One region of the Xenorhabdus littoralis genome, then DNA from elsewhere that is predicted to be linked to it. Evidence: predicted binding sites of a transcription regulator. Region 1 holds the regulator's gene; each other region holds the start of a gene.
What was found. The regulator Fur, encoded in region 1, represses iron uptake genes when iron is present. The targets are predictions, from matches to a motif close to ATAATAATGAGAACNACTATCAA.

Region 1 (3,219 bases):
AAAGAACAAACTGATCGCACCACACTGGATTTGTTCGCAGATGAACGCAGGCCTGGGCGACCTAAAACAAACCCGCTGTCCAGAGATGAACAGCTTAGGATCAATAAACGTAACCAGTTGCGACGAGATAAAGTCAAGGGACTGCGTCGAGTGGAACTTAAACTCAACGAAGATGCCGTCTATGCACTGAATCTTCTGGCAAAACAGCACAATATCAGTCGTAGTGAACTGATTGAACAGATGCTGTTAGCTCAACTGGCAGAAAAAAATCACCTTGCCGATTAACGGCTTTTATATAGCAGCAATGAAGCGGCATCACCACACAAATCTGACAGACTTGTCATAGATGTTTGGTCAGAATAACGCTTTTCATTTTATTAAAACTGACATTTTTCCTGCTGATTTCAGCGCGACGTGTATGGCTTTAATACACAGATAAAACAAGAGGTTAACCCATTTTATGGCAATAATAGGTATATTCTTCGGCAGTGATACAGGCAACACAGAGAACATCGCCAAGATGATCCAAGAAAAATTGGGCGGTGCTGATGTTGTTGAAGTCCACGATATTGCCAAAAGTAGCAAAGAAGACATTGAAGCCTTCGATATTCTGCTACTTGGCATCCCAACTTGGTATTACGGCGAAGCTCAATGTGATTGGGATGATTTCTTCCCGACTCTGGAAGAGATCAACTTTGAAGGGAAACTAGTCGCCCTGTTCGGTTGTGGTGATCAGGAAGATTATGCAGAGTACTTTTGTGATGCTATGGGCACCATTCGCGATATTATTGAACCTCATGGCGCTATCATCGTAGGCCACTGGCCGACCGAAGGATATCACTTTGAAGCCTCTAAAGGCATGGCCGACGATAATCACTTTATCGGTCTGGCTATTGATGAAGATCGTCAGCCAGAATTAACCGATGAACGTGTTGACACTTGGGTACAACAGATCAAGACTGAAATGAGTCTGTCTGAAATTTTGGACGCATAAGGGCATTTGTTCCCTTTCATGCAGGATTATTACTGCATAATGTGTCATGATACCGGGGTTGGCATGATTTTCATTTTGAATATCCATGCCTATAATCAACAACGTGAAACAGAACTATGATTCCATCGCGATACCCCCAAGTATCATAAGTTCACTTAACTCAAGTTACAGGACTGAATCCGCATGACCGACAACAATAAAGCATTGAAAAATGCTGGACTTAAAGTAACACTTCCGCGCCTGAAGATTCTGGAAGTGCTACAGGACCCAGAATGCCATCATGTCAGTGCGGAGGACCTCTACAAAAAACTGATTGATATCGGTGAAGAGATTGGCCTCGCCACTGTCTATCGCGTACTGAACCAGTTCGATGATGCCGGCATAGTCACACGCCATAATTTTGAAGGCGGTAAATCGGTTTTTGAACTCACTCAGCAACATCACCATGACCATCTGATTTGTCTCGACTGTGGTAAGGTCATTGAATTCAGCGATGACTTAATTGAAGAGCGTCAGAAAGATATTGCTGAACGTTATGGGATTAAACTCTCAAACCACAGCCTCTATTTATATGGTCATTGTACTTCTGGTGATTGTCGCGAAAATAATTCACTTCATGATGAACATTCGTAATAAACAGGCATGACAAGGGATAATTGAAATCGTTTTCTGCTATTTTTTCTGCTCTTGTCTGGTTTGGCCTGAATAAGCTACTGCCGATTAGCTCAAGTTAATCGGCAGTCTGCTTTTATCCTTTGTCTTTCAAGCTACGGCGTTGTTGGCTACGCTGTAGCTTGAAATCCATTGGATGTACTATATTAAAATTTCACTATTAAAATTTCACTATTGAAGTTTCACTATTGAAGTTTCACTATTGAAGTTTCACTTCATCTATCCGGCTAAAGCGCTTACCATCACTACTGACAGAACGAATTTTCACATTTCCACTGACATGCGGACGCTGCCGATCATCGTAAACCTGCCATGTTTTCCCCCCATCCAATGAATACTGGATAACGACTCCCGGCAAAGCAATATTGGCCTCAAATGTTCCGGCAACAATTTTGCCACCCGGTACGGGTAAACGATATGAAATATGGGATTTATCCAGTTTAGCCAGCTCGTACTGCCCGATCAGATTGGCAAAACGTTCCCAATCTCGCTTAAGTGCATCCATATCAACATAATGCGTTATTCCGCCTTTATACTCCCTGCCCTGCTGATAGTTCAGCTCCCAGCCCGCCTGACGCCATGCACGTTCTGCCAGAGGCAGTAAACGTGGATAGATCATATATTCCATCTGCTCATCCGTGCGCACGGTTTCACTCCATAATTGCCCTGATATTCCATAAGCCCCCGGCCAACGCTTATTGCTGTGGGTATTGAAGCGGTTGCCATCGCGATCTACTGAGGTTTCAGCATTTTGTGGTATGTTGTTCGGGGCAAAACTGAAAATTTTTTCTTCATCATTAAACCGAGTTGCCCAATAGTAGCCACGCTCTTTCGGATCGACTTCATACGGCATATCAACGTAGACATAATCAGGACTGGAGATGACTACCTGATACCCTTTGTTAGCCCAGTCATTTACAGATTCATAACCTCCCCAATAAAGGGTATCCCAGAAATTCACCGCAACATGTTTAGTGGCAAAGTCTTCCGCTGACTTGGCATGTTTCAGACCATCCTGCCATGCCTGCATTGTGTCAATTCCGTGAGCGTTGACAATTTTACTGACCTCAATAGCAAAGTAGCTGGCGAGTTCATCAACATCTTTAATCACGCCTTGCGCTATCATCTTCTGACAAACCTGAGATTTAGACCACGGTTTGTCTTCGATTTTTTGATTGATAATTCCCTTATTCGGTACTACTGGCCCATCTTTGTCCTGATACCCAGCGCCTAAGCGGATATTTTTTGCTTCATCTCCGCCAAAATGCCATGTATTCAACGGCAGCCCGGCTTCTTTATGCATGGAAACTATTTCACCAATCACTTTATCAATGAATCGCTTGGAGGAGTCCAGACATGGATTAAGGTAGCTGCGGTGATCATAAAACTGCACAGATGTTGTATTTGAGGTATCTGTCGGATCAAGCAGGCGATACTCATTGGCTTCCTGCTCTTTTCCCTGCGACATCAGTTTTTTATAACGCGCTTCCATCGATACAACTGCGGCACGAGCATGGGCAGGAATATCAATTTCTGGGATCACTTCTATCTGG
Region 2 (3,219 bases), on a different contig from region 1:
ACGAAAAGTAGGAATTTGCTGTACAGGTATTCCCTCTTCATTTATAAAATATCTCGCATGAATGGTGTCAGCTTCAGCCAAACCTTGGCGGATAGCCGCATCAAATAAGGAACGATCCAGTTCTCCATTCATTTCAATATAATGCGCAATGGTAAATACATTGCGCTGGCTGGCGATTTGGTCGGCCATCCAAATCCCGGGCTGGGCAGCCACTAGCGGTAGTGTCAGATTGACCTGTTTAACTTCAGACAGCGGTAATACATTAAGCACGTTTTATTATCCTTTCTTATCTACAGATTAAACCATCGGCATTATCAATCTTGATTCACCTATAGTTTGCGCAGACTGGCCGGGCGCATATCCACCCAGTGCTCTTCTATGTATGCGATACATGCTGTCCGCGAATCTGGGCCAATAACTCTCTCCCAACCGGGTGGCCGGGCAGCAAAAGCGGGCCAAAGGCTATATTGCTGTTGATCATTGATCAGTACATAAAAAGAGATTTCATCATCATCAAAAGGATTTTTTTGTTCCAGATTCATCGTTGGTTCTCATCATATTCGGGATTTCAATCATCGTTTGCCGTATCACTTTTCAGCCAGTAACCAGCTAAGTCCATCAATTAATCCACCGCGCCAACACAGCACATCATGCCCGCCATTAAACACGCGATAATTCACACGATGCCCGGCCTCTTTTAACGCGGCATACATTTGATCATTCACAAAATGGATATCTGCTTCGTGGGACCCTGCCTCTTGAAAGATTTTCAATGATGAAGGAACCACTTTTTGCTCAAAAACCTGCTGTGTCAGCCAACCGGGTTTATGTTCAGAAGATGACATAAACTGTCGAACAATTTTGCTATCAGGCCACCAGAAAGACCCTGATTGCGTGAGAACACAACCAAAGCGTTGTGGCCAGTGGAGTGCGGCGTACAGTGCCGACAGCCCACCGTAACTCTGCCCTGCAATAATAGTCTGTTCAGGATCATCACTGAAGGTGGCATGCTGTGCGATAAGCGGTAACAGTTCATCCTGAATCGCTTGCCAAAAATCGTAATTGCAGGGGAGTTCCTGCTCCCGGTGGGGCATATCAATAACATCAATCAGAAGCCAGATTGCATCCGGTATCTGTTGTTGTTCAGTCGCCACGTCAATGACAGGAAAAATCGGCATTTTCTCTACCCAATTCAGCCCATCCAAGAGAATGATGAGAGGGCGTGGAAGCGCGGTTTCTTCCCCACTGGAATAAAGCCAAATACGCCTTTGATTGTTGAGCCGGTCACTCTGCCAATGCAAAAGCAGAGGCTCTCGTTTGTCCGACCGCGTGACATGATCCGGATTTACCCCGGTTAACGCCCATGCTGTCTGTTCAAGGGCATGGGGCATGTGAATTGCGGATAAAGGCACGCCAAGCCCGTTACGGTGAGAACCTTGTAGATTCAAAGGATCAGGAATGGATAATGGAAAGAGTGAGATCCACCATTCACGTTGCTGTTGGTTGCGCTGTTTGATTTCATCGGAAAATTCGGGGGGCAGATGGGCATCAGTGATAGGGATAAATCGATAACTCCCTCTCCAGTCCTCTTCGAGGCTCACCGACCAATGCCAGATATCCGTTTCAGGCACTCGTTGCAGGCTCTGTGGCTGTGGGCGGTGATGATCAGTGACGCCATTGATATCGATATAGACTTGGCGAAAAGCTGAATTTTGTTCATCCCCGCTAGGGTCTCGCCAAAAGAATGTCGTTTGAACTTGATGATTTATCGCAATTTCTATGATAGGTGTGCCCAAAATAGCGATATTTCCCCACCATAATTCACTGCCAACATTAGGAGCGGATAATAAATTATCTACCGTACCTGATGGTTGAAATACTAACTTCATCCCTTTACCCCTTCAAAAAGATTCGCCCACAAATAACGTGTCTATCTGATACACCTGATAACAACAACCTCAGTAAATCAAAATAATTATCGCCAACAAATGATATTGATAATGATTTTCATTTGCAATATTATTCAATATATTTTATTAATCATAGCTATTGGCTAATAGAGTTAATGGATAATTATTGGGGTAACGTGGCAGGAGGCCCTCACTATTCAGTTTAGTCATAATGGGATAATTCTTAATTATTTTATTGATTTTGAATAATTATTTAAAAGAAAGTCTATTTTGAGAGATGAAATCCATGGTACTGCCTATCAAGAATGAAATGTTGAAATCCGAAAATAAAATAACCAGAAACTATAACTATAGTAAATCATTATTAATGATTACTTCTGCCTTACTGTTATCTCCCTATGCTTCAGCAAGCCATACAAGCAATAATAGGGCTGCCAATAACAACGAAGACACCATAACCGTCACAAACGCAAGTACAGGCAACTCAGTAGAACACTTCGTAGAATCAGACAGTGCTGCCGGCACCAAAAGCACCACTCCCCTCATCAAAACGCCCCAGTCAATCAGCGTCATCAACCGCACACAAATGGAAGTGCAAGGTGCGGCAACGGTTGCTGACGCCCTGAATTATTCAAGCGGTGTTGTCACCAATTACCGCGGCTCTTCCAACCGCAATGACGAAGTGATCACACGTGGCTTCCGTTATTCCCCTAAATTTCTTGATGGTTTGAGCTATGGCACGAACAGTTCAGGGGGCACTGTAGGACAGATTGATCCTTGGTTATTGGAGCGTGTGGAATTGGTACATGGGCCGGCATCCGTGCTATATGGTCAGGTCAGCCCCGGTGGCCTGATTAACATGACCAGCAAAAGGCCGACTGCCCAGCCCATTCATAAGATACAAATGAAAGCAGGTAATCAGAGCCTTGGCGAATTGGCCTTTGATTTCGGTGGAGCACTGGGTGATGATATTCCCGTTCTCTATCGTTTAAATGGTATTCTCAGCACCCAGAAACAGTTCGTCAAAGGTCATAAGAAAGAGCGGATAGCCATCGCCCCAGCGCTGACATGGATACCCAACAATAATACGACCTTTACGTTGCTAACCAGTTATCAGTACGATCCCAAGGCGGGATACCGCAACTTCTACCCTAAAATCGGCACCGTAACGCCAGTTTCCAATGTGGGCTATATCCCCTACGATATGAATCTCAGTGAACCCTCTTTTAATCAGTCCAGACGGGAACAGACCTCTATCGGCTACATGCTTGAGCATGACATTAATGATGTTTTTTCTTTCCAGCAAAAC
Region 3 (3,219 bases), on a different contig from region 1:
TCGTGGTGTCTTTGTTGGATTGTGTTGTTTGATCCAATACCGAGGATAAGATATTACGATCAACCAATTCATCACCCACATAGAGCTGATGATCCGCTTTCACGGTCAGGAATACAGGTTTTTCTGGCCGTGGTTGCGGTTTAGCGGTTGATGCTGGCAGATCAACTTTGATATCCACCGTTGCCAATGGCGCTGCTACCATGAAAATAATCAGCAGCACCAACATCACGTCGATAAATGGCGTGACGTTGATTTCATGCAACTCACCGCTATCGTCCAAATCTTCATTAAGACGTATTGCCATAATTTATTACCTTGCTTCTGCTTTTTCTGCTGTGCTGTCAGCCAGATCAAGATCACGCCCCAGCAACAAAATTGCCTGAGCCGCCATATCTCCAACTTGCCCACGGTATGAGGAAATGACACGAGCGAAGACGTTATAAATCACTACCGCAGGGATCGCAGCCACCAGACCCAATGCTGTTGCCAACAATGCTTCTGCGATACCCGGAGCAACAACCGCCAGATTGGTGGTTTGCGAATGGGCGATACCGATGAAGCTGTTCATGATCCCCCAGACTGTCCCGAACAGACCCACAAATGGGGAAATTGCACCAATCGTCGCCAGATAGCCGTTTCCGCGTCCCATATGACGACTGATTCCAGCCACCGCGCGTTCCATACGGAATGAAGTACGCTCTTTGGTGCCAGCCTTGTCCGTGCTTTCAGCAGACAGGGCACGTTCTGACAGTGCTTCGCTCAACAGAGAGCGACTGATACTCTTCTTACCAAAATCAGCAGCAATTTTTGTCGCTGCATCCAGATTGGCTACACCCACTAACGCCAATTGTTCTTTACGTAGGCGGCGGCGAGCTGCGAACAATTCAATGCCTTTGGAGAAAAACAGCGACCATGTGATAACTGAAGCTATTACTAATCCCACCATGACGGTTTTTACTACCACATCCGCATTCTGATACATGCCCCAAACGGACAGATCTGTGGCAAAACCACCGGACGCGTTTTCAGAATCTTCAACAACCATTTCGGTTGTCACGTTTTCTGTGACCACAGTTTCTGCACTATCAGGGGCTGTGGCTTGCGTTTCAGTGGTTGCTGGTGCATCCGTTTTCTGGGCATCAATTGCCTGGGTATCAGTTTTTTGCTCAGACACTTGTGGAGCTGTGGAAGATTCTGGTGTGGCCGGAGCGGCTACCTGAGCAGCAGCCTGATTTTCTGGCGCCGCAGCCGTTGGTGCTGGCACTGTATCAGCCCACGCTGAACTTGTTAATCCGAGTGCCAATAGAATAGAAGCTGTCAAATTACGCATCAGTTAGCCTTACTCTCTTTCTTATAGATTCTGTTACTTAGCAGTGAATCGTGTTTACTCATCTTGCTAATCCTAATATGACCAAAGTCATGCTTCTTGCTTCTTACCTCTTGTTTTCTTACCTCAAAAACGCAAGAGGAAAAAGTCCGCTGCAAATGATATCAGACATTGCGCGATTTGATAGTAATTATCATTACTATTTGATAAAAAAGTGCCAATAAAAAGATGCAGGGTAATTCTGCACTTCCGTTAACATATCCTGTACGGTTATCAACGGCCCATCTTGAATTTTCGTCAAGTTGTTCAAATCCTTTTGGCAAAGCTAACCCAAATCTTTTAACTTTCTAATCATTATTAGAACAAATTTACTTGGACATTAGTCAGTAAGCTAAAAATTACATTGAGGGTGTGGTGCCATGACAGAAAAAAAAGTAGAAACTTTATTAGTCAGTACAGGAAGGCAAAAAAAATATACGCAAGGTTCTGTTAATCCTCTTATTCAACGCACATCATCTATCATTTTCGATACGGTTGAAGATCTGCAACATGCCTTGAAAAATTGTGCCAACGGCGAATTATTTTATGGGCGACGTGGCACATTAACGCATTTCGCCTTTCAGGAAGCGATGACCGAACTTGAAGGCGGGGCAGGCTGTTCACTGTATCCTTCCGGTGCAGCAGCGATCACCCATTCGATTCTCGCCTTTGTGGAAACTGGCGATCATATTCTGCTGGCAGGAGCGGCTTACGAACCAACACAAGATTTTTGCAATAAGTTCCTGAAAAAAATGGGGGTTTCCGCCGATTATTTTGACCCGATGATCGGTGACGGCATTGCTGCTCTGATTCAGCCAAATACCAAAGTTGTCTTTCTCGAATCACCCGGTTCCCTGACAATGGAAGTACAAGATGTACCCGCCATTGTGCGCGCTGTCCGTCAGGTTAATCCTGACATTGTGATTATTATCGATAATACATGGGCGGCGGGCATTCTGTTTAAGGCACTGGAATTTGGTATCGATGTTTCCGTTCAGTCTGCCACGAAATATATCATCGGTCACTCGGATGGAATGCTGGGAACGGCAGTTGCCAATGCGCGCTGTTGGAATCAACTCAGGGAGCGTTCGTATCTGCTGGGACAGATAGCCGATCCTGATACGGTGTATATGGCAAATAGAGGTCTGCGCACACTGTCTGTCCGCTTAAAGCATCATGAAGAAAGCAGTATCAGGATCGCCAAGTGGCTCGCAGAACAACCCGAAGTGGCCGAAGTTTATCATCCGGCTTTACCTTCTTGTCCCGGTCATGATTATTTTCAGCGCGACTTCACTGGCTCTAGCGGGCTGTTTTCGTTTCTCCTGAACACCCGGCTTACTGCCGAACAATTAGCTGATTATCTTGATAATCTTAGCCATTTTAAAATGGCGTTTTCATGGGGAGGATTTGAATCTTTGATTTTGGGTATTCAGCCAGAAATACTCAAACTGATACGTCAATATGATGCAACGCAGAAAACCGGTACTTTGTTCCGGCTCCATATTGGATTGGAAAACCCGCAGGATTTGATTGATGATCTGGCTAACGGCTTTGCGCGCCTTGCGATGCGTTAACCCCAATCAAACCTCCATGTGGGATCAAATCAAATCCCTATCCTCTCATTTTGCGGTACACTCTGGTTGCTAATTAGTTTACTCGCAAAAATCACAGGATAAACAATGGAAACGTTAAGCGAGATCATGTATGCGCTTTGGCATCATGATTTTAACCAACTCGCCAATCCCGATATCATCTGGATTATTTATGGTGTCCTCTTTGCCACCATCGTGCTGGAAAATGGATTATTGCCAGCAGCCTTTTTACCCGGAGATACTCTACTCGTGCTTTCTGGT
Region 4 (3,219 bases), on a different contig from region 1:
TAGCTGCCGCATTCGGCAAAAAACGTTAATCTTAATTTCTTAATTCCTGAACTGATCCAAGCGGATCAGTTCAGTGTTAGCCCTTTTATTCCCTGATAGGTGTGCCATTATCTGAATTGCAACTTTACATCCATTGGGTATATTTTTTTAACTATTTAAAATCACTAATTATATTTATATTAAAATAAATTATCACAGCAGATTAAATAAAATTAACCACGCCTTTATCTGATAAAAAACCATAGAATTCATGACAATGATTTTATTTGTTTCCAGCGTTATAAATTTGAATAAGTGATAACACCTGACTATTCCTGAAAATAATCCGTATAATTCGCTTTGCGATAAATCCATTAGTAAAAAAACTTATTGGATATTATAAAAAATACAATTAACTAACCTGTTCTTTAAATAAAAAACACATTCATACTGTTGAGGAAAAAGTAATGAATAAGCATATCCAAAGCAGTTTTAACTTACTCAGCAATATCCGTTTTTTCAATCTTTCCACTCATGACCCAGATGCCGATTCAGCCTGGTCATCAACCCTGTTTTATATTCCGCAATACCACCCACTCAAATTGATTTGGTATTCAAAACAAAATACCCGACATTCGCGGGAGCTGTACATCAACCCCCGTGTCAGCGGGACAATCTATAGCAGCCAGGTTATGCCTGATTCATCACTGGATCTGGCCGGCTCCCAATTTATGGGTTATGCCCGCCAAGTTCCCGACGAACAACTACAGGAGACGTATGATCACTTCTTTCTGAAAACCTTTCCTGATGAGAATATCCGCAAGAAGAAAGCGCGTCCTATCAGTGACTATCAGGGTCATGCGGAACGCCGTTTCTATGAATTGGAGATTCAGGTGTGGTGGGTATATGATTCGGATGCCTGGACTCTTCATAAGGATGATGATCGCGTTCAGGTTCCATTGAGTGAGCTACTTGTTCCCCCCATGTTCAATGAAAAATAAATAATGAATGAATGAGAATGAACAATCATTCGAAATATTAATGAAAAGATAGAAATTAACAGGCCCTGTTTATTATCTAGGGCTTGTTACCCTAATAATCTCTACGCCTTATATTTTCCCTCCACTTTTAACGACTTACCGAATGAAGAAAAATTTCAGACAATACTCAACCAGTATTGCAGCCATTTATTTTCAATTAAATCACCATTAATTTGATTAAAATCAATTTATTTTAATACCATCCGAGGATAAACAATCCGTATCGCAACTGCATATTATTATCATTAACAATTAGAATTCAGAGTAATCGCCATACTTTTTTCTTGTGAATTCCCCTTTATTGAGGATAATAATTCTTATAATCACTTATATTTTCAGTTTTAATGGAGAGTTATATGGCTCTTATTCCAGAAAGCACATATAAAATTCTGGGATTTTCTCCAGATATCAGCCCGGCTTACCGACAAAAATTATTGTCTCTCGGCTTGCTGCCCGGTTCAACATTTCAGGTCATTCGCTTCGCTCCATTGGGCGATCCAATACAAATCGAAACACGCAGGGTAAACCTGACCCTCCGTAAACAAGACTTAGAATTTATCATCTTGCATGAAGATCTATAGTATCACCCCTGATTGGCAGAAGCAGAAAGTATGATGAAACATTTAACCATAGGCCTGATCGGTAATCCCAATGCCGGTAAAACGACCCTATTTAACCAACTCACTGGTTCCCGACAACGAGTGGGAAACTGGGCAGGAGTCACTGTAGAGCGCAAAACCGGCCACTTTATAACCCATGACCATAAAGTCGAACTTGTCGATCTTCCGGGCACTTACTCACTGACTACCATCTCTGAACAGACTTCCATTGATGAACAAATTGCCTGCCACTATATCCTCAGTGGTGAAGCCGATATGTTGATCAACGTTGTGGATGCCTCAAATCTGGAGCGCAACCTTTATCTCTCGCTGCAACTGATTGAGCTGGGAGTTCCCTGCATCGTTGCACTGAATATGCTGGATATCGCCCAAAACCAGCGTATCAATATTGATGTCAAAGCACTGGAGCAACGTCTTGGTTGTCCGGTTATCCCGTTGGTATCTACCCGTGCCACGGGGATCGATGCACTGAAAAAAATCATCGACAATTACCCGCAACAATCCAACCCTGTACAGGTTGAGTATCCCGATGTGTTATTGCCGGAAATTAATCTCCTTTCCGGCCAGATCACAGAGAAGTTCAATCCACAACAACGTCGCTGGCTCACTTTGCAAGTGCTGGAAGGGGATATTTATAGTCGCGAGATTTCTGAACTGACTCAGGTACAACTGGCTGAAAGTAAGGAGCGCCTGCAAGAAACACAGATTGAAGAACCAGACCTGATTATTGCGGGAGCGCGCTATCAGGCAATTAACGAGCTTTGTCTGGCCGTCATTGATACCCGCTCGGCCATACCAAACAAACTGACCAAAACATTAGACACTATTATCCTGAACCGTTGGCTGGGTGTACCCATCTTCCTGTTCGTCATGTACCTGATGTTTGTACTGGCCATTAATATCGGAGGGGCTTTACAGCCAATCTTTGATGGTGCTTCCGCCGCCCTTTTCATTGATGGAATGCAATGGCTGGGTTATACCCTCCACTTCCCGAATTGGCTGACAGTTTTCCTTGCCCAAGGTATCGGCGGGGGTATCAACACGATGCTACCGCTGGTTCCCCAAATTGGCATGATGTACCTGTTCCTCTCCTTCCTTGAAGATTCAGGCTATATGGCTCGGGCCGCGTTTGTCATGGACAGGCTGATGCAGGCAATGGGGCTTCCGGGTAAATCCTTTGTGCCCTTGATTGTCGGCTTTGGCTGTAACGTGCCAGCCGTGATGGGGGCAAGAACTCTGGATGCGCCGCGTGAGCGACTGATTACTATCATGATGGCACCGTTTATGTCCTGTGGGGCGAGGCTGGCAATCTTCGCCGTGTTTGCTGCGGCATTTTTTGGCAAAAGCGGGGCAAGCATCGTCTTCTCTCTGTATATATTGGGAATTGTCGTTGCCATCCTGACAGGCCTGTTGCTCAAATACACCATTATGCGTGGTGAAGCCTCGCCATTTGTGATGGAGCTGCCTGTTTATCATGTTCCCCATGCCAAAACCCTGCTGCTCCAGACTTGGCAGCGACTGAAAGGTTTCGTGGTACGGGCAGGTAAAGTGATTATCGCCGCCAGTATGTTCATTGGCGC

Region 2: a site for Fur is predicted at 1,989-2,011, ahead of fes (enterochelin esterase). Genes of this name have one in related genera too.
Region 3: a site for Fur is predicted at 1,508-1,530, ahead of exbB (tonB-system energizer ExbB). Genes of this name have one in related genera too.
Region 4: a site for Fur is predicted at 1,324-1,346, ahead of feoA (ferrous iron transporter A). Genes of this name have one in related genera too.

What each region holds. Positions count from the first base shown of each region.
Region 1 covers NZ_VCDP01000070.1:16,229-19,447, reverse strand. The annotation lists gene ybfE (LexA regulated protein) at 1-285, shown strand, start outside; gene fldA (flavodoxin FldA) at 461-994, shown strand; gene fur (ferric iron uptake transcriptional regulator) at 1,178-1,627, shown strand; gene FE394_RS16220 (beta-N-acetylhexosaminidase) at 1,866-3,219, opposite strand, start outside.
Region 2 covers NZ_VCDP01000008.1:89,399-92,617, forward strand. The annotation lists gene FE394_RS03345 (non-ribosomal peptide synthetase) at 1-270, opposite strand, end outside; gene FE394_RS03350 (MbtH family protein) at 330-542, opposite strand; gene fes (enterochelin esterase) at 588-1,889, opposite strand; gene FE394_RS03360 (TonB-dependent siderophore receptor) at 2,197-3,219, shown strand, end outside.
Region 3 covers NZ_VCDP01000025.1:77,396-80,614, reverse strand. The annotation lists gene exbD (TonB system transport protein ExbD) at 1-304, opposite strand, end outside; gene exbB (tonB-system energizer ExbB) at 311-1,330, opposite strand; gene metC (cystathionine beta-lyase) at 1,747-2,940, shown strand; gene FE394_RS07425 (DedA family protein) at 3,046-3,219, shown strand, end outside.
Region 4 covers NZ_VCDP01000017.1:48,572-51,790, reverse strand. The annotation lists gene FE394_RS05640 (Tex family protein) at 1-29, shown strand, start outside; gene FE394_RS05635 (pyridoxamine 5'-phosphate oxidase family protein) at 447-980, shown strand; gene feoA (ferrous iron transporter A) at 1,376-1,600, shown strand; gene feoB (Fe(2+) transporter permease subunit FeoB) at 1,634-3,219, shown strand, end outside.